3 regions of the Atlantibacter sp. MEI4A-1023 genome follow, and region 2 is predicted to be linked to each of the others. Evidence: predicted binding sites of a transcription regulator. Region 2 holds the regulator's gene; each other region holds the start of a gene.
The links. The regulator PurR, encoded in region 2, represses purine synthesis genes. The targets are predictions, from matches to a motif close to CANGCAAACGTTTGCNTG.
Positions count from the first base shown of each region.

Region 1: the regulator PurR is predicted to act here: its motif matches at 2,287-2,304, upstream of ACVV26_RS03875 (nucleobase:cation symporter-2 family protein).
Region 3: the regulator PurR is predicted to act here: its motif matches at 3,349-3,366, upstream of ACVV26_RS20420 (NCS2 family permease).

Region 1 covers NZ_CM149568.1:801,482-808,116, reverse strand. The annotation lists gene ACVV26_RS03885 (NCS2 family permease) at 1-5, shown strand, start outside; gene ACVV26_RS03880 (FAD-dependent oxidoreductase) at 62-2,005, opposite strand; gene ACVV26_RS03875 (nucleobase:cation symporter-2 family protein) at 2,536-3,990, shown strand; gene lysS (lysine--tRNA ligase) at 4,042-5,559, opposite strand; one part of gene prfB (peptide chain release factor 2) at 5,569-6,591, opposite strand; one part of gene prfB (peptide chain release factor 2) at 6,593-6,635, opposite strand, start outside.
Region 2 covers NZ_CM149568.1:2,546,954-2,553,588, forward strand. The annotation lists gene ACVV26_RS12230 (Grx4 family monothiol glutaredoxin) at 1-69, opposite strand, end outside; gene ACVV26_RS12235 (C40 family peptidase) at 402-1,232, shown strand; gene sodB (superoxide dismutase [Fe]) at 1,352-1,933, shown strand; gene ACVV26_RS12245 (MFS transporter) at 1,970-3,136, opposite strand; gene cydH (cytochrome bd-I oxidase subunit CydH) at 3,382-3,471, opposite strand; gene purR (HTH-type transcriptional repressor PurR) at 3,759-4,784, shown strand; gene punR (DNA-binding transcriptional activator PunR) at 4,800-5,711, opposite strand; gene punC (purine nucleoside transporter PunC) at 5,835-6,635, shown strand, end outside.
Region 3 covers NZ_CM149568.1:4,296,760-4,303,394, forward strand. The annotation lists gene ACVV26_RS20415 (Na+/H+ antiporter) at 1-1,601, opposite strand, end outside; gene ACVV26_RS20420 (NCS2 family permease) at 1,744-3,090, opposite strand; gene ACVV26_RS20425 (glutathione S-transferase family protein) at 3,433-4,101, opposite strand; gene soxR (redox-sensitive transcriptional activator SoxR) at 4,368-4,832, opposite strand; partial or broken gene soxS (superoxide response transcriptional regulator SoxS) at 4,916-5,233, shown strand; gene ACVV26_RS20440 (EAL domain-containing protein) at 5,230-6,635, opposite strand, start outside.

The DNA.
Region 1 (6,635 bases), 1.7 Mb from region 2:
TTTAACCTTCTGATAAAAAGAAAAAACCCGCTTCGCGAAGCGGGTTTTTTATTGGCGGTAACTAAACGGCCAGCTGGCTTGCGGCGTTGCGCTCAAACATCGCCAGCATATCCCGCGCTGCCTGATGCCCGGCCGCCATCGCCGTGACCACTAAATCCGCGCCGTGCACCGCATCACCCCCGGCAAACACGTTATCGCGGGTTGTTTGCGTTGCCAGTCGCCGCGCGCCGCCGGTGATGATGAGCCCATCGTCATCTCGCCGCACGCCGCTGCCCTGGAGCCACGGCATCGCGTGAGGCCGGAAGCCAAACGCCATAATCAGCACATCGGCGGGCAGTTCAAATTCAGAACCGGCTATCGGCTGGGGCCGCCGCCGCCCATCCGCGCCTGCTGCGCCCATCTCGGTGCGAATCAGCCCAATACCGCTCACCTGGCCGCGCGCGTTACGGGCAATGTACTGCGGCTGGACGTTGAATAAGAATTCCACGCCCTCTTCCCGGGCATTGGTCACCTCCTTGCGCGAGCCTGGCATACTGGCTTCATCCCGGCGATAGGCGCAGGTGACGCTGGCCGCCTCGCGCCGCGCCGAGGTACGCAGGCAGTCCATCGCGGTATCCCCACCGCCCAGCACCACCACCTGCTTACCTTTCAGTTCGGTCCACGGGTAGTCGGGTGAATCCTCCAGGCCCATCACCCGTCGGGTATTGGCGATTAAAAACGGCAGCGCCTGAATCACGCCATGCGCATCTTCATGCTCCAGCCCGGCGGTCATTAATCCATACGTTCCCATCGCAAGGAAGACCGCGTCGTACTCTTCGGTTAATTGATGGAACGTCTTATCGCGGCCAATCTCGCAGTTAAGATGAAACTGAATGCCCATCTCGCTGAAAATTTCGCGCCGCTGGCTTAATAGCGATTTGTCTAACTTGAACGGCGGAATGCCGAAGGTCAGCAGCCCGCCGATTTCCGGATGGCGGTCAAACACGTCGACTTTTACGCCTTCGCGCGCCAGGAAATCGGCGCAGCCTAATCCGGCAGGCCCTGCGCCAATCACCGCGACCCGCTCGCGGCGCGGCAGTGCGGGAATAAAGGTGGGCCGCCAGCCCATTTTCAGCGCGCTGTCGGTAATATAGCGTTCGAGGTTGCCGACGGTGACCGCGCCGCTGCGGTTTTTCAGGGTGCAGGCCCCTTCACACAGGCGATCCTGCGGGCAAACGCGACCACATATTTCGGGTAATGAGCTGGTCTGGTGGGAAAGCTGTGCCGCCTCTTTAATTCGCCCCTGTTGAACCAGGCGGATCAAATCAGGAATGGCGTTATGCACCGGGCAGGTCCAGTTACACCAGGCTTTCTGCGCGCAGTACAGGCAGCGCTCGCTTTCATAGCTGGCCTGCGCAGGGTCCAGCCCGTGATAGATCTCATCAAAATGGGTTTTGCGCTCGGCGGCGTCGCGCTTTTCCGCGCCCTTGCGCGGCGGCTTACGCAAGATAATTTTGTTCGGCGGCTCCGGCATAAACCCCTGCGGGTTCGCCGCCTGCAACTGGCGGGCGCGGCGCAGCTTGCCGAGCCCGTTACCGTCCATCACGCGTAACGCCTGGGTCGGGCAATGGGTCACGCAGGCAGGCTGGGCGTTTTCCACCGACTGGCAGAGATCGCATTTCTGCGCCAGTAGGCCTTTCTGCCCGGGGGCGACGACAATATCAATCGCGCCAAACGGGCAGGCCACCAGGCAGCTTTTACAGCCGATACAGCGCGCAGGATCCAGCTGGATAACGTCGCTCTCATAGTGCAGTGCATCCACCGGGCAGCTTTTGACGCAGGGCGCATCCAGACAATGTTTGCAGGTTACCGCGCAACTGTGTTCGCCATTGAAAATCACACGAATGCGCGGCAGGAAATCGCTGCGCTGATGCGGCCAGCCGTCGTTATGTGCAACCACACAGGCAACCTCACAAGCGCGACAACCGATGCACTCCCTGGCATCGGCGACAATCAATCTGTTCATAGGCATCCTTTATGTTTCGGTTTGTGAAATTACGTTTCTGATAGCAATGCAAGAACCGGGCGATGTTGTGATTTCCCCGCAGGCAAAGAGAAATGTTGTGAATGCCATCAAATTAATCGCGCCAGAACTGTGGCAAGCGGTTTTCTAAGGCAGTGGTTGCGCTCTCAGAATGAGAGGCGGGAATGAGGCATAAAGAACGATTTTATCCTCACGCGATCCTGAGATTACCGATCCACAATGAACCGCCTGCGTTATCAATCTGAGAATCTGCGTTTTTATCAAATGCAAACGCTTGCGTGGCGATCCCTGCTGAAGTCTGCCCAAAGCGGCAACTTTGTGAACTCCTCCGCGTTTTAATCACTTCCTTCCGCCTGAACGAAAAACTGGCACTTTCTGAGCATGGTGTCAGGGGTTGGCAACCGTAATCACATCACGGCAGATCCGGGTCGTCTCAGACCGTCGTCAGAGGAAGCCGTATTCACGCAGGCAGCGCCTGGTCTGCTCGCGGGTTTAACAAAAGGAAGGCATTCATGAGTACGCTTGATTCACGACCACAAACGCTCCCCCACGATAGCGCCGCGCCGACGGACGAAGTCGATCGCGTGTTGTCTCCGGCAAAATTGTGCATTCTCGGATTACAGCATGTGCTGGTGATGTATGCCGGTGCGGTGGCGGTGCCGCTAATGATTGGCGACCGGCTCGGGCTTGATAAGGAAACCATCGCGCTGCTAATCAGTTCCGATTTGTTCTGCTGCGGCGTGGTGACCCTGCTGCAATGTCTGGGCGTGGGCCGGTTTATGGGGATTCGGTTGCCGGTGATTATGTCTGTGACCTTCGCTGCGGTAACGCCGATGATCGCCATTGGCCTCAACCCGGATATCGGCCTGACGGGGATCTTCGGGGCGACGATCGCGGCGGGCTTGATCACCACCCTGCTGGCCCCAGTGATTGGCCGCCTGATCCCGCTGTTCCCGCCACTGGTGACCGGTGTGGTGATCACCTCGATTGGGCTAAGCATTATTCAGGTGGGCATCGACTGGGCGGCGGGCGGCAGAGGCAACCCGCATTATGGCGATCCGGTTTATCTGTGCATCTCGTTTGCCGTGCTGCTGTTTATTCTGGTGGTGACCCGCTTTGCTAAAGGGTTTATGTCTAACGTCGCGGTGCTGCTGGGGATCGTGTTTGGCTTTGTGCTGTCGCTGATGGTGAATGAAGTGAATCTGACCGGCCTGCACGATGCCAAATGGTTTGCCATCGTCACGCCGATGGCGCTGGGCACGCCGGTATTCGATCCGGTGTCGATCCTCACCATGACTGCCGTGTTGATTATCGTGTTTATCGAATCGATGGGGATGTTTCTGGCGCTCGGGGAGATCGTCGGGCGCAAACTGACCTCGCAGGATATCGTGCGCGGCCTGCGGGTGGACGGCGTCGGCACGCTGTTTGGCGGATTGTTTAACAGCTTCCCGCACACCTCGTTTTCACAAAACGTCGGGCTGGTGAGCGTGACCCGCGTCTATAGCCGCTGGGTGTGCGTGGCGGCGGGGATCATTTTGATCCTCTTCGGCATGGTGCCGAAAATGGCGGTGCTGGTGGCGTCTATCCCGCAATTCGTGCTGGGCGGCGCGGGGCTGGTGATGTTCGGAATGGTGCTCGCCACGGGCATTCGCATTCTTGCCCGCATCAATTACACCACGAACCGTTATAACCTCTATATCGTGGCGATAAGCCTGGGCGTGGGGATGACGCCGATGCTGTCCCACAACTTTTTCTCACAGTTCCCCGCCATCCTCCAGCCGCTGCTGCACAGCGGGATCATGCTCGCGACCTTTAGCGCGGTGACGCTGAATCTGTTTTTCAACGGTTACCACCCACAAACCGGGCTGGCGGAAGAGCCGTCGTGCGTTAGCGGCAAGTCGGTGAGAACGGTGCGGATGTGGCTGCTGTTGCGCAAAGTGAAGAAAAATCAGGAATCGGGGGAGTGAGATAAAAAAAGCCCCGGTGTGAAAACCGGGGCTGATGATAAGTCAGAAAACTTATTTAACCGGACGCATCGCCGGGAATAGGATCACGTCGCGAATGGTGTGGCTGTTGGTGAACAGCATAACCATACGGTCGATACCAATGCCCAGGCCCGCGGTCGGCGGCAGGCCGTGTTCCAGCGCGGTCACATAGTCTTCGTCATAGAACATGGCTTCGTCGTCACCCGCATCTTTGGCATTCACCTGATCCTGGAAACGCTGCGCCTGGTCTTCCGCGTCGTTCAGCTCGCTAAAGCCGTTACCGATTTCACGGCCACCGATAAAGAATTCAAAGCGATCGGTGATTTCCGGGTTCTCGTCGTTACGACGCGCCAGCGGAGACACTTCTGCCGGGTATTCGGTGATGAAGGTCGGCTGGATCAGATGCGCTTCTGCTACTTCTTCGAAGATCTCGGTCACGATGCGGCCCAGACCCCAGCTCTTCTCAACCTTGATGCCGATGGATTCAGCAATCGCTTTGGCGGAGTCGAAGTTGTCCAGATCGGCCATATTGGTTTCTGGACGGTATTTCTTGATCGCTTCGCGCATGGTCAGTTTTTCGAACGGCTTGCCGAAGTCGAACACTTCATCGCCGTAAGGCACTTCGGTTTTGCCCAGCACGTCCTGCGCCAGGGTGCGGAACAGCGATTCGGTCAGCTCGATCAGATCTTTGTAATCCGCATACGCCATGTAGAGTTCCATCATGGTGAACTCTGGGTTATGACGCACCGAGATACCTTCGTTACGGAAGTTACGGTTGATTTCGAACACGCGCTCGAAGCCGCCAACCACCAGACGCTTCAGGTACAGTTCCGGCGCGATACGCAGGTACATGTCCAGATCCAGCGCGTTGTGATGGGTGATAAACGGACGGGCAGACGCGCCGCCAGGGATCACCTGCATCATCGGGGTTTCCACTTCCATAAAGCCGCGGCCCACCATGAACTGACGGATACCCGCCAGGATCTGTGAACGCACTTTGAAGGTGTTGCGGGATTCATCGTTAGAGATGAGATCCAGGTAACGCTGGCGGTAGCGCGCTTCCTGATCCTGCAGGCCGTGGAATTTATCCGGCAGCGGGCGCAGGGCTTTGGTCAACAGACGCAGTTCGGTACAGTGAATCGACAGCTCGCCGGTTTTGGTTTTAAACAGCTTGCCGCGCGCCGCCAGGATATCGCCCAGATCCCACTTTTTAAATTGCTCGTTGTAAACGCCTTCCGGCAGATCGTCGCGGGCAACGTACAGCTGAATGCGGCCGCCAACGTCCTGCAGGGTTACGAAAGAGGCCTTACCCATAATGCGGCGGGTCATCATACGACCGGCCACCGCCACTTCTACGTTCAGCGCTTCCAGCTCTTCGTTTTCTTTGGCATCAAATTCAGCGTGCAGTTGGTCAGAGGTGTGGTCGCGACGGAAATCGTTCGGGAACGCGACGCCCTGCTCACGCAGTTGCGCCAGCTTCTCGCGACGAGTCTGGAGTTCGTTATTAAGATCGACTACCGCATCTGCGTTCTGCGCGTGTTGTTCAGACATGTTGGTTCCTCATAACCCTGCTTTCAAACTTGCTTCGATGAATTTGTCCAGATCGCCATCCAGCACCGCCTGCGTGTTACGGGTCTCAACACCGGTACGCAAGTCTTTGATGCGGGAGTCATCCAGTACGTAAGAGCGGATCTGGCTGCCCCAGCCGATATCCGATTTGTTGTCTTCCAGCGCCTGTTTCTCAGCGTTTTTCTTCTGCATTTCAAGCTCATACAGCTTTGCTTTCATCTGCTTCATAGCCTGATCTTTGTTCTTGTGCTGAGAACGGTCATTTTGGCATTGCGTCACCGTACCGGTCGGAACGTGGGTAATACGCACCGCGGATTCCGTACGGTTAACGTGCTGGCCGCCCGCGCCGGATGCGCGATAAACGTCGATGCGCAGATCCGCCGGGTTGATTTCGATATCGATATCATCATCCACTTCCGGGTAGACAAACGCGGAACTGAACGAAGTATGGCGACGGCCGCCGGAGTCAAACGGACTCTTGCGCACCAGGCGGTGAACGCCGGTTTCAGTGCGCAACCAGCCGAATGCATATTCGCCGGAAATCTTGATGGTGGCGGATTTAATACCGGCCACTTCGCCTTCGGATTCTTCGATAACTTCGGTTTTGAAGCCGCGTGCTTCAGCCCAGCGCAGGTACATACGCAGCAGCATACTGGCCCAGTCCTGGGCTTCGGTGCCGCCGGAACCGGCCTGCAGGTCGAGATAGCAGTCGGCGCTGTCGTATTCGCCGGAGAACATACGGCGGAATTCCAGCTGCGCCAGTTTGGCATCAAGCTGCTCGAGCTCAACAACGGCTTCGTTGAAGGTTTCTTCATCATCGGCTTCTACCGCCAGTTCCAGCAGACCGGTGACATCTTCCAGGCCCTGGTTTAACTGGTCCAGCGTATCGACGATGGCTTCCAGAGACGAGCGCTCTTTACCCAGCGCCTGGGCGCGTTCGGGCTCGTTCCAGACGTCAGGCTGTTCAAGTTCAGCGTTTACTTCTTCGAGACGTTCTTTCTTTGCATCGTAGTCAAAGATACCCCCTAAGAACGTCGGTGCGCTCGGTGAGGTCCTGA
Region 2 (6,635 bases):
GCCCTTCATATACAGCAGGATTGGGTTTTCAGCGATTTGGCGTTCAATTTTTTCGATTGTGGTGCTCATTGTCTTGCTTCCTCAAGCTTCTCAGGCAAACAGCCTGTATTTTACTGGTTATCAGGGAACCGTGTAAATCGGGTAGATACAACGCCACAGTCCCGGTAAACATGTGGCAAGAATAACATTTTCACCGCGTAAAGCCTTACTCTTTCACTCAACTATTGTGCAAATAACCCTCATGCGATTCGCCAGTTGGTTATTTTATTTGCGCCCGGTACCAAAACAGCGTTTTGGGATAATAACTCTATTACCTTAGAGCAATTTTATAGATTAGAATCGACGGGTTTTTGGAAATCACCCGCTGGCATGATTGTCAGCTTAGTTCAGGGGAACGCTCAGTGGCGCGGATGAATAAAGTTTCGCTTACGCTTTGTGCTCTATTTTTTGCCTCTTTAAGCTTTACGCCATTAGCTCAGGCGTCGGAGAACGCACGTCCCTCAGCCGTGCATAAGCAAGTCACAAAAACCAAGACCAGCAGCAAAAAGACCACGACCAGCAAGACCGCAGCAAAGAAAAAAACCACGAAAACATCAGCAGCAAAGACCGCGAAAGCAACCAGCGCTAAAAAAATCACCTCCGGTAAAAAAACTGCCACCTCTTCCAAAACCGTAGCCAAAAATCGTCGGGTAGCTCAACCTGTGACCGCCGCTGCGGACGTCGTCAAACAGACCTGTACCACATCCCGCAAAACCGGCAAGAAAAAGTGCGTGACGGCAAAAACCAGCAAGCCGACCAGCATTGCCGAAGCGCATAAAATCCGGGTGCAGAAGGCGCAGCAAACCGCCATGAATAAACTGATGGGCCAGATTGGTAAACCCTACCGCTGGGGCGGCTCTTCGCCACGTACCGGTTTTGATTGCAGCGGGTTGATTTATTACGCCTATAAAGATCTGGTGAAGTTCCGCATTCCGCGTACCGCCAATGAAATGTACCACCTGCGCGACGCCTCGCCGGTGAACGTGGCGGAGCTGGAAAGCGGCGACCTGGTGTTCTTCCGCACCCGTGGCCGTGGCACCGCCGACCACGTGGGCGTTTACGTCGGCAACGGGAAATTTATCCAGTCGCCGCGCTCTGGTCGCGATATTGAAATTACGTCTCTCAGCGAAGATTACTGGCAGCGCCATTATGTGGGTGCACGCCGCGTAATGACGTCAAAAACTATTCGTTAATCCTCCCCCTGCCTGGCTAACAGGCAGGTAACTTCATCTTTTGCTTACCCTTTTGATTTGCTACCCTAAAGCCACACTAAATTTGTGGAATTTAGTGAAACATAATAAGGAGTGAAGCAATGTCGTTCGAATTACCTGCATTACCGTATGCCAAAGAGGCCCTCGCGCCGCATATCTCCGCTGAAACCCTGGAGTACCACTACGGCAAGCACCATCAGGCCTATGTCACCAATCTGAATAACCTGATCAAAGGCACCGCGTTTGAAGGAAAATCACTGGAAGAGATCGTGCGCAGCGCTGAAGGTGGGGTTTTCAATAACGCTGCACAAGTGTGGAACCACACCTTCTACTGGCACTGCCTGGCACCTCAGGCGGGCGGCGAGCCGACCGGCACGCTGGCTGACGCCATCAACACGGCGTTTGGCAGCTTTGCGGAGTTCAAAGCGCAGTTCACCGATGCGGCTATTAAGAACTTTGGTTCTGGCTGGACATGGCTGGTGAAAAAACCTGACGGCGCGCTGGCGATTGTCTCAACCTCTAACGCCGGTACTCCGCTAACCAGCGATGCTAAACCGCTGTTGACGGTGGACGTGTGGGAACATGCTTACTACATCGATTACCGCAACGCCCGCCCGCAGTATCTGGAGCACTTCTGGGCGCTGGTAAACTGGGAGTTTGCGGCGAAAAACTTCGCCGCCTAAGCCCCTGTCACGGAGAAGGTCGCCCTTCTCCGTTTTTTATTCCGCCGCACACAGCGTCTCGCGTTCACGTCTTGATGACAGCACCACCAGCGCCAGCCCGACCGATGCAATCATTGCGCCCATCACCGGCACCATGCTGAACCCTAACCCCGCCTGGATCACCGCGCCGCCTGCCGCCGCGCCCAGCGCATTGCCCAGGTTAAACGCCCCGATATTTACCGATGACGACAGTCCCGGCGCTTCGCTGGCAACGCGCATCACGCGCATCTGCAACGGCGGCACCACCGCAAAGGTCGCCGCGCCCCATACCACCATGCTCAGCGCCGCGCCAAATTCACTGCGCGCCAGCCACGGAATAGCGGCCATAATCACGATCAGCAGCAATAAAAAGCCTTTCAGGGTGCCGGTCACGGATTTATCCGCCAGTCGGCCACCCAGCCAGTTGCCAAGGGAGAAACCGACGCCAATCAGCACCAGCATCGCGGTAACGAACAGCGGCGTCGCGTGGGTAACATGCTGCAATACCGGGGAAATATAGGTATACAGCGTAAACATCGCCCCCGCGCCTAAGACGGTGGTTAACAGTGCGCTGACCACCTGCGGACGCATCAGTACCGACAACTCTTTTTTCACGTCCGGGCGTTCGCCTGCGCCGCCTTTCGGCAGCGAGAACCACAGGCTAACCATAGAAATCACGCCGAGGCCCGCCGTCGCCAGGAACGACATCCGCCAGCCGATGGTCTCGCCGAGCCACGTGGCAGCAGGCACGCCGCCGATATTGGCAATCGTCAGGCCCATAAACATCGTGGCGACCGCGCTGGCCTGTTTATGTTTCGGCACTACGCTTGCCGCGACCACCGACCCCAGGCCAAAAAACGCGCCGTGGTTCAGGCTGGTGATAATGCGTGAGATCATTAAAGTGGCGTAATCCGGCGCGATGGCAGAAAGCACATTGCCGAGAGTGAAAATCGCCATCAGGAAGATCAGCGCGCTGCGCCGTGCACGATGAGACAAAAGCAGCGTCATCAGCGGCGCGCCAACCATCACCCCTACCGCATAGGCGCTGATGAGCATTCCGGCAGCAGGGATCGAGACATCGACACCTTTTGCGATGACCGGCAACAGCCCCATCGGTGAAAACTCAGTCGTGCCGATCCCAAACGCGCCGATAGCCAGCGCCAGCAACGGATAATTTATTTTCATTGGTGAATTCCAGAAATCGTGTCGCTTCACGTGTGTTTACTACACGGCGACTTGTAGCAAAAAAGAAGCAAAGAGTGACATTTGTCACATCAGAAAGGAAGTAACCATTTTGGCAAAAGATTTTTGCGCAAATGTGAATAATGAGGTGAAACAGAAGCGGGAGTCAGGAAATCGAACCAAACACCAAAAAATAGCCATTTTCTGGTGTTTGTTATTGCCAAACGCGGTCGAAATGTAATTTCTGTTTAGTTCAGTACCGCAACTAAACCGGTTGCCACAATCAGTCCCAGCACGATAACGGTCGTCACCAGAGAAAATTTCAGGTCTGTGCTCATTTTTGCTCTCCTTGTTACCCACATTAAAAGTGTGTGCAGATCATTTTTGCATAAATTCAGACAAAATTACCACGGGATTTAAGCTGATATGCGTTTTCCCTCTTCCCCTTTTGCGCAAGATCAGACAAAATCCGTCGCTACCTTATTTTTCACCAGCCATTGACCCCCTCCTTTTAATGTCGCAATCCCCGACATACTGCAACCGAAATGTTGCGGACCGAGGTTGGCATAGGCAAACGTTTAACCTGTGATGAACAGGGGCTCGGAGAGGGTCTGGAGTAACAAGAATGGCAACAATAAAAGATGTCGCTAAACGCGCAAACGTTTCCACTACAACTGTGTCGCATGTGATTAACAAAACCCGCTTTGTTGCGGAAGAAACACGCAACGCAGTTTGGGCAGCCATCAAGGAATTGCACTATTCCCCGAGCGCCGTGGCGCGCAGTTTAAAAGTTAATCACACCAAATCTATCGGTTTGCTGGCGACCAGCAGCGAAGCGCCCTATTTTGCTGAAATTATCGAAGCCGTGGAAAACAGTTGTTTCACCAAAGGCTATACGCTGATCCTCGGTAACGCCCATAACAACCAGGAAAAACAGCGCGCCTATCTGTCGATGATGGCGCAAAAGCGCGTCGACGGTTTACTGGTGATGTGCTCCGAATACCCGGAATCCCTGCTGTCGATGCTGGAAGAGTATCGCCATATTCCGATGGTGGTGATGGACTGGGGCGAATCCAAAGCCGACTTCACCGACTCGGTGATCGATAACGCCTTCCAGGGCGGTTATATGGCCGGGCGCTACCTGATTGAGCGCGGCCACCGCGAAATCGGCGTGATCCCCGGTCCGCTGGAACGTAACACCGGCGCGGGCCGTCTGGCCGGTTTCCTGAAAGCGCTGGAAGAAGTGCAAATCAGCGTGCCGGAAAACTGGATTGTGCAGGGTGATTTCGAGCCGGAATCCGGCTATCGCGCCATGCAGCAGATCCTTTCCCAGCAGCCGCGCCCTACCGCCGTGTTCTGCGGCGGCGACGTGATGGCGATGGGCGCGATTTGCGCCGCCGATGAGATGGGCCTGCGGGTGCCGCAGGATATTTCGGTGATCGGTTATGACAATGTGCGCAACGCGCGCTATTTCAGCCCGGCGCTGACGACCATTCATCAGCCGAAAGATTCCCTGGGCGAAACCGCGTTTAATATGCTGCTCGACCGCATCGTGAATAAGCGCGAAGAGTCACAAACCATCGAAGTGCATCCGCGTCTGATTGAGCGCCGCTCCGTCGCAGACGGTCCGTTCCGCGACTACCGCCGTTAATCCTCCCGGAGCCGGTTATTCCGGCTCCATCAACCACTCCCGGTTCAGCGTTTCGCTATCGCCCAGATAATCCAGCAGCCACAGCAGCGCAGGTGAAGTATCGGTTTGTTTCCAGGTGAGGCAGCACGGGGAGTCCGGGAACGGGTCGTCCAGTTCCAGCTTTTTCCAGTGCCCTGCCACTACCGGGTCGTGCGCCACATGCGCAGGCACCATGCCGACGCACAAGCCGTTGTTTAAACACGCCACCGCTGTCGCCCAGTCTGGCACCACCACGCGGCGCTGATTATCCAGCAGCCAGGTGGTGCGCTTGGGCAATGAGCGCGAGGTATCTTCCAGTACCAGCGACGGCCACTGGCGCAGTTGGTCATCGCTGAGCGGTGTCTGTTCCGCCGCCAGCGGATGGCTGGCGCTCACCACACACTGCCAGCTTAGCGGCCCCATATCGCGAAACGCGAACCGTCCGCCCACCGGGATCGCCTGGGTCGCGCCAATCGCCAGCTCGACGCGCCCGTCCGACAGCGCATCCCACACGCCGTTAAACACTTCCTGGGCGACAATCAGTTCCACATCGTCGAAATGACGATAGAAATCAAGGATTAGCTGGCGGGTACGCGCCGGTTTGACGATATTATCCACCGCAATAGAGAGCTGCCCGCGCCAGCCGTTGGCGATCTGCTGGCACTGCTGGCGCGTGACCATCATTTTTCTGATAACAGAACGGCCCTCTTTTAAAAACCACGCCCCGGCAGGCGTTAGCTCCACTTCCCGGTGACGGCGGATAAATAGCGGAACCGCCAGCCATTCTTCCAGTTGTTTAACGGTATAGCTCACCGCCGACGGCACCCGGTGCAGTTCCTGCGCCGCCGCGCTGAAGCTGCCGTTACGCGCCACCGCATCAACCACTTCCAGTGAATATTCAGACCACATGTTCTGCCTGCAAAAAATTTGAAAGGAACGTGCAAATATTAACGTTTCACAAGGACGATTGCACTTTTGTACACTCCTGCGTCCGTAATAAGCGTTATCAGATCAAAAAAGAAGAGAATTACCATGCGTCCTTCACGAGGTTTTTTAGTCTGGCTGGCAGGGTTAAGCGTTCTGGGCTTCCTGGCTACCGATATGTATTTACCGGCGTTTGCCGCCATTCAGCAGGATTTGGGCACAGAGGCCTCTGCCGTTAGCGCCAGCCTGAGTTTATTCCTGGCCGGGTTTGCCGTTGCGCAACTGGCGTGGGGCCCGTTATCCGATCGCTATGGCCGTAAGCCGATTTTACTGGCGGGCCTGGGCATATTCGCCGTGGGCTGTCTCGGCATGCTGTGGGTAGACAATACCGCCATGCTGCTGGCGCTGCGCTTTGTCCAGGCGGTAGGCGTCTGTGCCGCTGCCGTAACCTGGCAGGCGCTGGTCACCGATTATTATCCCGCGACCCGCACCAACCGCATTTTCGCCACCATTATGCCGCTGGTCGCGCTGTCGCCTGCTCTCGCCCCGCTGTTAGGCAGCTGGCTGCTGCATCATTTTGACTGGAAAGTGATTTTCCTGGTGCTGTTTGCCGTCACCCTAGTCTTGATGATCCCGGCGCTGCGCCTGAAACCGCGTGCGCCGGCGCACCATGCCGACGCGCCGTCGCTCAGCTTCATGACGTTGCTGCGTTCCAAAACCTACCGTGGCAACGTGCTCATTTACGCAGGCTGCTCCGCCAGCTTCTTTGCCTGGCTCACCGGCTCGCCGTTTATCCTTAATGACATGGGTTACGGACCAACGGCGATTGGCCTGAGCTATGTGCCGCAAACCATCGCGTTTCTGATTGGCGGTTACGGCTGTCGCAGCGCGTTGAAAAAATGGCATGGC
Region 3 (6,635 bases), 1.7 Mb from region 2:
AGCAGTTTTTGCAGCGTATCGTTACTGATCTGCCGCGTGGCGCGCAAATGATACAGTTCCGCGCGTTCTGAACGCAGCGCGGCAAGGCGGAACCGACGTTCCAGATTCTCTTCCAGCGCGCTGTTTTCCGCATCGCTCCGCCCATCTGCCCGGCGGCGTAAATTACCAATCACCCGCGCGCTTACCTCTTTCAGCAGTTGGGTATCGATGTTTTCATTCACGTCGGCCGCCATGCGCTCCTCTTTTTTCTGGATAGTGACGATCGCGACTTCCGCCGTCACCGAACGCGCCAGACGCTCCTCTTCCCGCGCTTTCGCCTGGTCGGTCACTTCCACATGCTGGAGCAGAATGGGCAGCATGATCACGCCGACGAACAGAGAAATCAGGATCACCCCCGCCGCCAGGAAAATCAGCTCATAACGCGCCGGGAACGGTGTGCCGTCTGCAAGCAATAACGGGATAGAGAGCACACCCGCCAGCGTGATGGCACCGCGCACGCCCGCGAAAGCGGCAATCAGCAGATCGCGGGTTTTCCATGCGCCAAACTCCATCGGCTTCTTCTTCAGGAAGCGGCGGCTAAAGTGCTTCATCACCCACAGCCAGGCAAAGCGCACCAGAATTAGCGCGGCGTAGATGATGAAGATATCAAGGAACAGCATCCACAGTTCAACGTTCGGATCGGCCTCAGCGGCGGTCAGCGAGGTCTCCAGAATACCGGGCATTTGCAGGCCCAACATCAGGAACACCATGCCGTTAAACACAAACTCCAGCATCGACCAGACGCTGTTGGCGCGCAGGCGCATCGCCAGCGGCGCGCGGCGCATCACCCCGGAACGAGTGATGGTCATCCCGGCGGCCACGGCGGCCAGAATGCCTGAGACGCCAATGTGTTCGGCAATCAGGTAAGAGGCAAACGGCAGCAGGAACAGCAGCACGATCTGCGTGGCAGGCTCATCGCCGCCCCAGCGGCTCAGCCAGCGCAGCGAGCGGCCATACAGCCAGGCGACGGCGATACCGGCCAGCAAGCCGCCTACCGCCACTTTCATAAACTCTACCGTTGCGCCACCTACGGTGAATACCATGGTGCCCATCGCTACCGCGACGGCAAACTTCAGGGCCACCAGGCCAGATGCGTCGTTCATCAACGCCTCGCCCTGCAAAATGCCCATGATTTTTTTCGGTATCCGCCCTTCGCCGACGATGCCGGACAGCGCCACTGCATCGGTTGGGGAAAGCACGGCCGCCAGCGCAAAAGCGGGTATCAGCGGGATGCCAGGCACCATCCAGTAAATCAGGAAACCGATACCGACAACGGTGACCAGCACCAGCGCCAGCGCCAGGCCAATAATCTCCCTGCCGTGATCGAGGAACTCGCGGGTCGGCGTTTTCCAGCCGTCGGCAAACAGCAGCGGCGGGATAAACAGCACCAGAAACAGTTCTGGATTAAAGTCCACATGCAAACCAAACGTCGGCCAGGCGAGCAATGCGCCGATGGCGATTTGCATTAACGGGAGGGGAACCTGGAAGGGAAGTACCCGGGTAACGACCCCGGAGAGCGAGACCACAAGGGTCATGATAAGAATGGTAAAGAAGATTTCCATGCTGTCCTTGAATGCGATGATGCCTGTCGAAAAAAGAGACTCCTCAGATAATAGAACATCGACACCAATAAAAAGGAAACAGGATGTGCCTTAAAAACAAAAAACGGGCCGAATTAGGCCCGTTCGTCAGAATGCATGAGGGTTAAATCGCCCAGCCGCCCGCGTAGAACGCCACCAGTGCGATAGCGATAATCACAGTGCCAACGTTAAGCTTGCGCCATTCGCCGGACACCAGACGACCAATCACCAGCGATGCAAAGCCAATCATGATGCCGGTTACGATGTTACAGGTCAGCACGATAAACACGGCGGTGATCAGGCCAGACATCGCGTCGACGAAATCGGCGAAATCGATTTTCGCCACGTTGCTCAGCATCAGCAGGCCGACATACATCAGCGCAGGCGCTGTCGCATAGGCAGGCACCAGGTAGGAGAGCGGAGACAGGAACAGGATCAGCAGAAACAGTACGCCGACGGTGATCGCCGTCAGGCCGGTTTTACCGCCTGCTGCCGTACCCGCTGCGGATTCGATATACACCGCCGCAGGCGCTGCGCCCACCAGGCCGGAGAACACGCTGCTCAGGGAATCGGTGGTCAGCGCTTTGCCGCCGTCGATAATCTGCCCGTCTTTATCCAGCAGGTTTGCCTGCCCGGCCACCGCGCGGATCGTCCCGGTGGCATCGAATACTGCGGTCATCACCAGCGCCAGTACGCTTGGGATCACTACCGGGTTTAGCGCGCCCATGATGTCCAGGCTACCGATCAGCGAGTTGCCGTTTTCATCGCTCAGCGACGGCATGGCGAACAGACCAGAGAACTTCACGCTCGGGTCGAAAATCAGGCCGACGATAGAAACGCCGATAATAGTCAGCAAAATGCCGCCCGGCACTTTCAGTTTTTCAAGGCCAATAATCACCGCCAGGCCAATCAACGACATAATAACCGGGAAGCTGGCGAAGTGGCCCAGCGCGACCGGCAAGCCGTCCAGTGGGTTTTTAATCACCAGGCCCACACCGTTCGCGGCAATCAGCAGCAGGAACAGGCCGATACCGATGCCGGTGCCATGTGCAATGCCTTGCGGCAGGTTGCGTAAAATCCAGCTACGAATGCCGGTGGCGGAAATAATGGTAAACAACACGCCCATCAGGAATACCGCGCCTAAGGCGACCGGTACGCTAATTTGCTGGCCCAGCACCAGGCTGAACGCGGTAAAAGCGGTTAACGAGATGGCGCAACCGATCGCCAGCGGCAGGTTTGCCCACAGGCCCATCAGTAAGGAGCCGAGACCGGCAACAAGACAGGTAGCAACAAAAACGGCGGCCGGCGGAAAACCCGCTTTGCCCAGCATGCCCGGAACCACGATGACGGAATAGACCATGGCCAAAAAGGTGGTGAGGCCTGCAACGATTTCCTGGCGGACGGTACTGCCACGAGCAGAAACCTTAAACCAGGCATCAAGCGAGCCGGTACGCGCAGATGGCGTAGACATAGAAACTTCCCCTGAGAATATGTGTAGTTCGTTCTTAATGCGTGGTGGACAACCCGCTGCCAGTTAAACGTCAGATCCCTGTGCTCAATGAGTGACAAATGGGCGGGGTCACAATAAGCAAACGTTTAACTCCGCGCATAGAAAACGGTGCGTAAAGTTAAGGCAAACGATTATCCAGCCTTATGACGGGGTTTTTCAACTTAACTTTGCCGCTTTTAGCCAAAAATTCATCCAGGTGATGATTTCTTCACCGACATATGCGCAAACGTTATCGTCGATGCGCAAAGCCATAACAAAATCCGCTCAACATCACGGGATGTTGTTATGGCCGTGAAGGCGGAATTAGCCGCCGGGAAGGGAAAATGGTCCACCTTTAGTGATGGCGCGCTGCCAGGCTGGACGTTGTTCGAAACGCTGCTTCCAGCGTTCAAGATTAGGCAAGTGATCAATCCCGCCTCTGGTCAACAACGCAATGGCGGGAAAACTCATCTGGATATCCGCCATGCTAAAGCGATCCCCGGCAAACCATTCGCGGCCATTAAGTGATTGCTCGATAAATTGCGCGTGGGTGGCGAGTTGCTTATTCAGGTATCCCTTCTGCACCCCCTGCCCTAACAATTTCCCTACAGTGCGAAAACCAAACGGCACTGGCGGTTTGCCGAGGCTGCTGAATACCAGTTTCATCATCAGCAACGGCATCAACGAGCCTTCTGCATAATGCAGCCAGAAGCGGTAATCGATTTTCCCCTGCGCATCGGCAGGCTTGAGTTGCCCTTGCGTATCGTAGGTTTCCTGGAGGTACTCCAGGATCGCGCCGGATTCCGCCAGCACAACCCCTTCATCTTCCAGCACCGGCGATTTACCCAGCGGATGCACTTTCTTAAGCGCAGGCGGTGCCATCATCGTGGGTTCGCGTTGATAGCGAACAATCTGGTAGGGCACATTAAGCTCCTCCAGCGCGCACAGGATGCGCTGCGATCGGGAGTTATTCAGGTGATGCACGGTCAGCATGGCAATTTCTCATCGCAAGTTGGTTAAATTAACTATAGAAAAGTGCGGCAAGTTGTCGCAAAAGTTAGTGCAAAAAATCGCCAGAACGGCTGGAAGAAACAGGGACCAGGGATATACTGAAATTATCGGTGCAAGCCGGAACCTCCTGAGAGACTACGATTGAGGGGCGCCGAAGTCGGGGGAAACCCTCCCGTGAGAAAGCGGGATACTGATAAAGACAAAGACCGGAACCAAACTAAAGCGCCGCAGTTGGCGCTTTAGTTTTTTTAGTGCTCGCCGTCTTCCAGTAACCGCGCGCCTGTCCCTTCCTTGCCCAACCGATCCTCCGGGTTACGCAACGGGCAATCGCTACGCGACAGACAACCGCAGCCGATACAGCCATCCAGTTCGTCCCGCAATGACGTTAATGTCTGGATCCGTCGATCAAGTTCTTCCCGCCAACGCGACGAAAGCTGTTGCCACTCTTTCGGGCTGATTGAATGCCCTTCAGGCAGGACGCTTAAAGCCTGATTGATGGTGGTAAGCGGAATACCGATACGCTGGGCAATTTTTATGATTGCCACATAACGCAGCACATCGCGCTTATAGCGCCGCTGATTGCCCGCATTGCGCGTGCTTTTGATAAGCCCCTTGCTCTCATAAAAATGCAGCGCAGAAACCGCGACGCCAGTGCGTTTTGCCACTTCGCCGGGCGTCAGAAAGGGTTTAATGCGCGGTTTTTTCTTCTCCATAACGCTTTACCTCAAGTTAACTTGAGGAATTATACTCGCCGCCAATGAGAACGACTATCGATAACTAACGATGAGGGGCGCTTATGTCACATCCGGAAATTATCAGCACGCTGATTGAATGGATCGATGATCATATTGACCAACCGCTGAATATCGACGTGGTGGCGAAAAAATCAGGTTATTCAAAGTGGTACCTACAGCGGATGTTTCGCACCGTGATGCGGCAGTCGCTCGGGGAGTATATTCGCCAGCGCCGGTTATCGATGGCGGCAGAAGCGCTGCGTAATACGCGGCGGCCCATATTTGATATCGCCATGGATCATGGCTACGTTTCACAGCAGACATTTTCACGCGTGTTCCGGCGGGAATACGATATTACGCCCACCGACTATCGCCTTCAGACCAGAGTCGCCGGGTTAGCCTCGCGTAATAATGCTTTAACCTCAGGCTCATACACCCAGCTAATGAGTTCATGAGAAGACATCGCCTTAGCGAAATACCACCCCTGACAGAACTGCACGTTACGCTTTAACAGCCAGCTAATTTGCTCAGGGGTCTCCACCCCTTCAGCAATAATCTTCAGGCGCAGGCTCTGCGCCATTTCAATAATATGCTCAACGATTAAATGACTGGTGCTGTTGGTGGTCAGCGTATCGATAAAGGTTTTATCGATTTTCAACATATCGACGTTCAGTGAGTACAGGTTATGAAGATTGGAATAGCCAGTACCAAAATCGTCGATGGCGATTTCAAATCCTGAACGACGGAACGCCTGTACGACCGGTGCAGTTTTCGTCACATCGATGACGCCACGCTCGGTAACTTCTATTTTTATTTGCTGCGCTTTCACACCGAATTGCCGGTTTTTTTGTTCAATCAGGGCAATAAGCCGCGCAGAATGGAAATCTGACGCGGAGAGGTTAATGGAAATATAAAGTTCAGGATGCGCGGCCAGAAACGTCCCGAGATCCTGATACAGCTCTTCAATAACGTAATCGGTGACCCGGGCGATAAGCCCCTCTTTTTCCGCCAGCGGAATAAACTCAACCGGGCTCATCACCGGGCCGTTAAAGCCCGGCCAACGTAATAACGCTTCGGCACCGACGCAAGTCCCGTTTTTGATATCCACAATCGGCTGATAATGGAGGCAAAGCTGACGCTTTTGCAGCGCGCGCTGTAGCCTCCGGGCAGGCGAATTAAACTGCTGGCGGGTTCGCGACCACATCAGTAGGATAATAACGCTACAGATTAGCCCCAGCGGTAATGTCAGGGTAATCTGGTGAAACCACTCCTGGAATATACGCTGTGAACTGGTCGAGACAAGAATCGCAATCGGGCGCACGCTGGATTTAGCAATTGCGTAATAGCGATCGTCCACCTGGAAATTCATGTCGCTATTGCGGATCAGTTGTTCGAATAATTTCGGATCGGCTTGCTGGCTCAGCGAAAAAAATTTATTTGTCACGGTATCAAACAGACCAAACTGTAAATGGCTGTCCGTGGACATCACTTCACTATAGGAAAGCGGATTGACTACCGCTACATAATTTCCTTTACGCATATAAACCATTTTATGACCGGAATAAAATGGCGTATCACGATAATAATAAATGGCTATATTTGTGCTGCGCGTATAATTAGCAGCATCCATGATCCAATGTTGTTTCATGGTCATTGCCGTTGAGCATTGAAATTCATCATCATTGGCAAAAATTAAATCGGCAACATAAAGATGGCCGCGCACAATATTTAGCATATTCGCCCGGTGATCCGGGCTGCATATTAAACCTGGCCATGAGACAG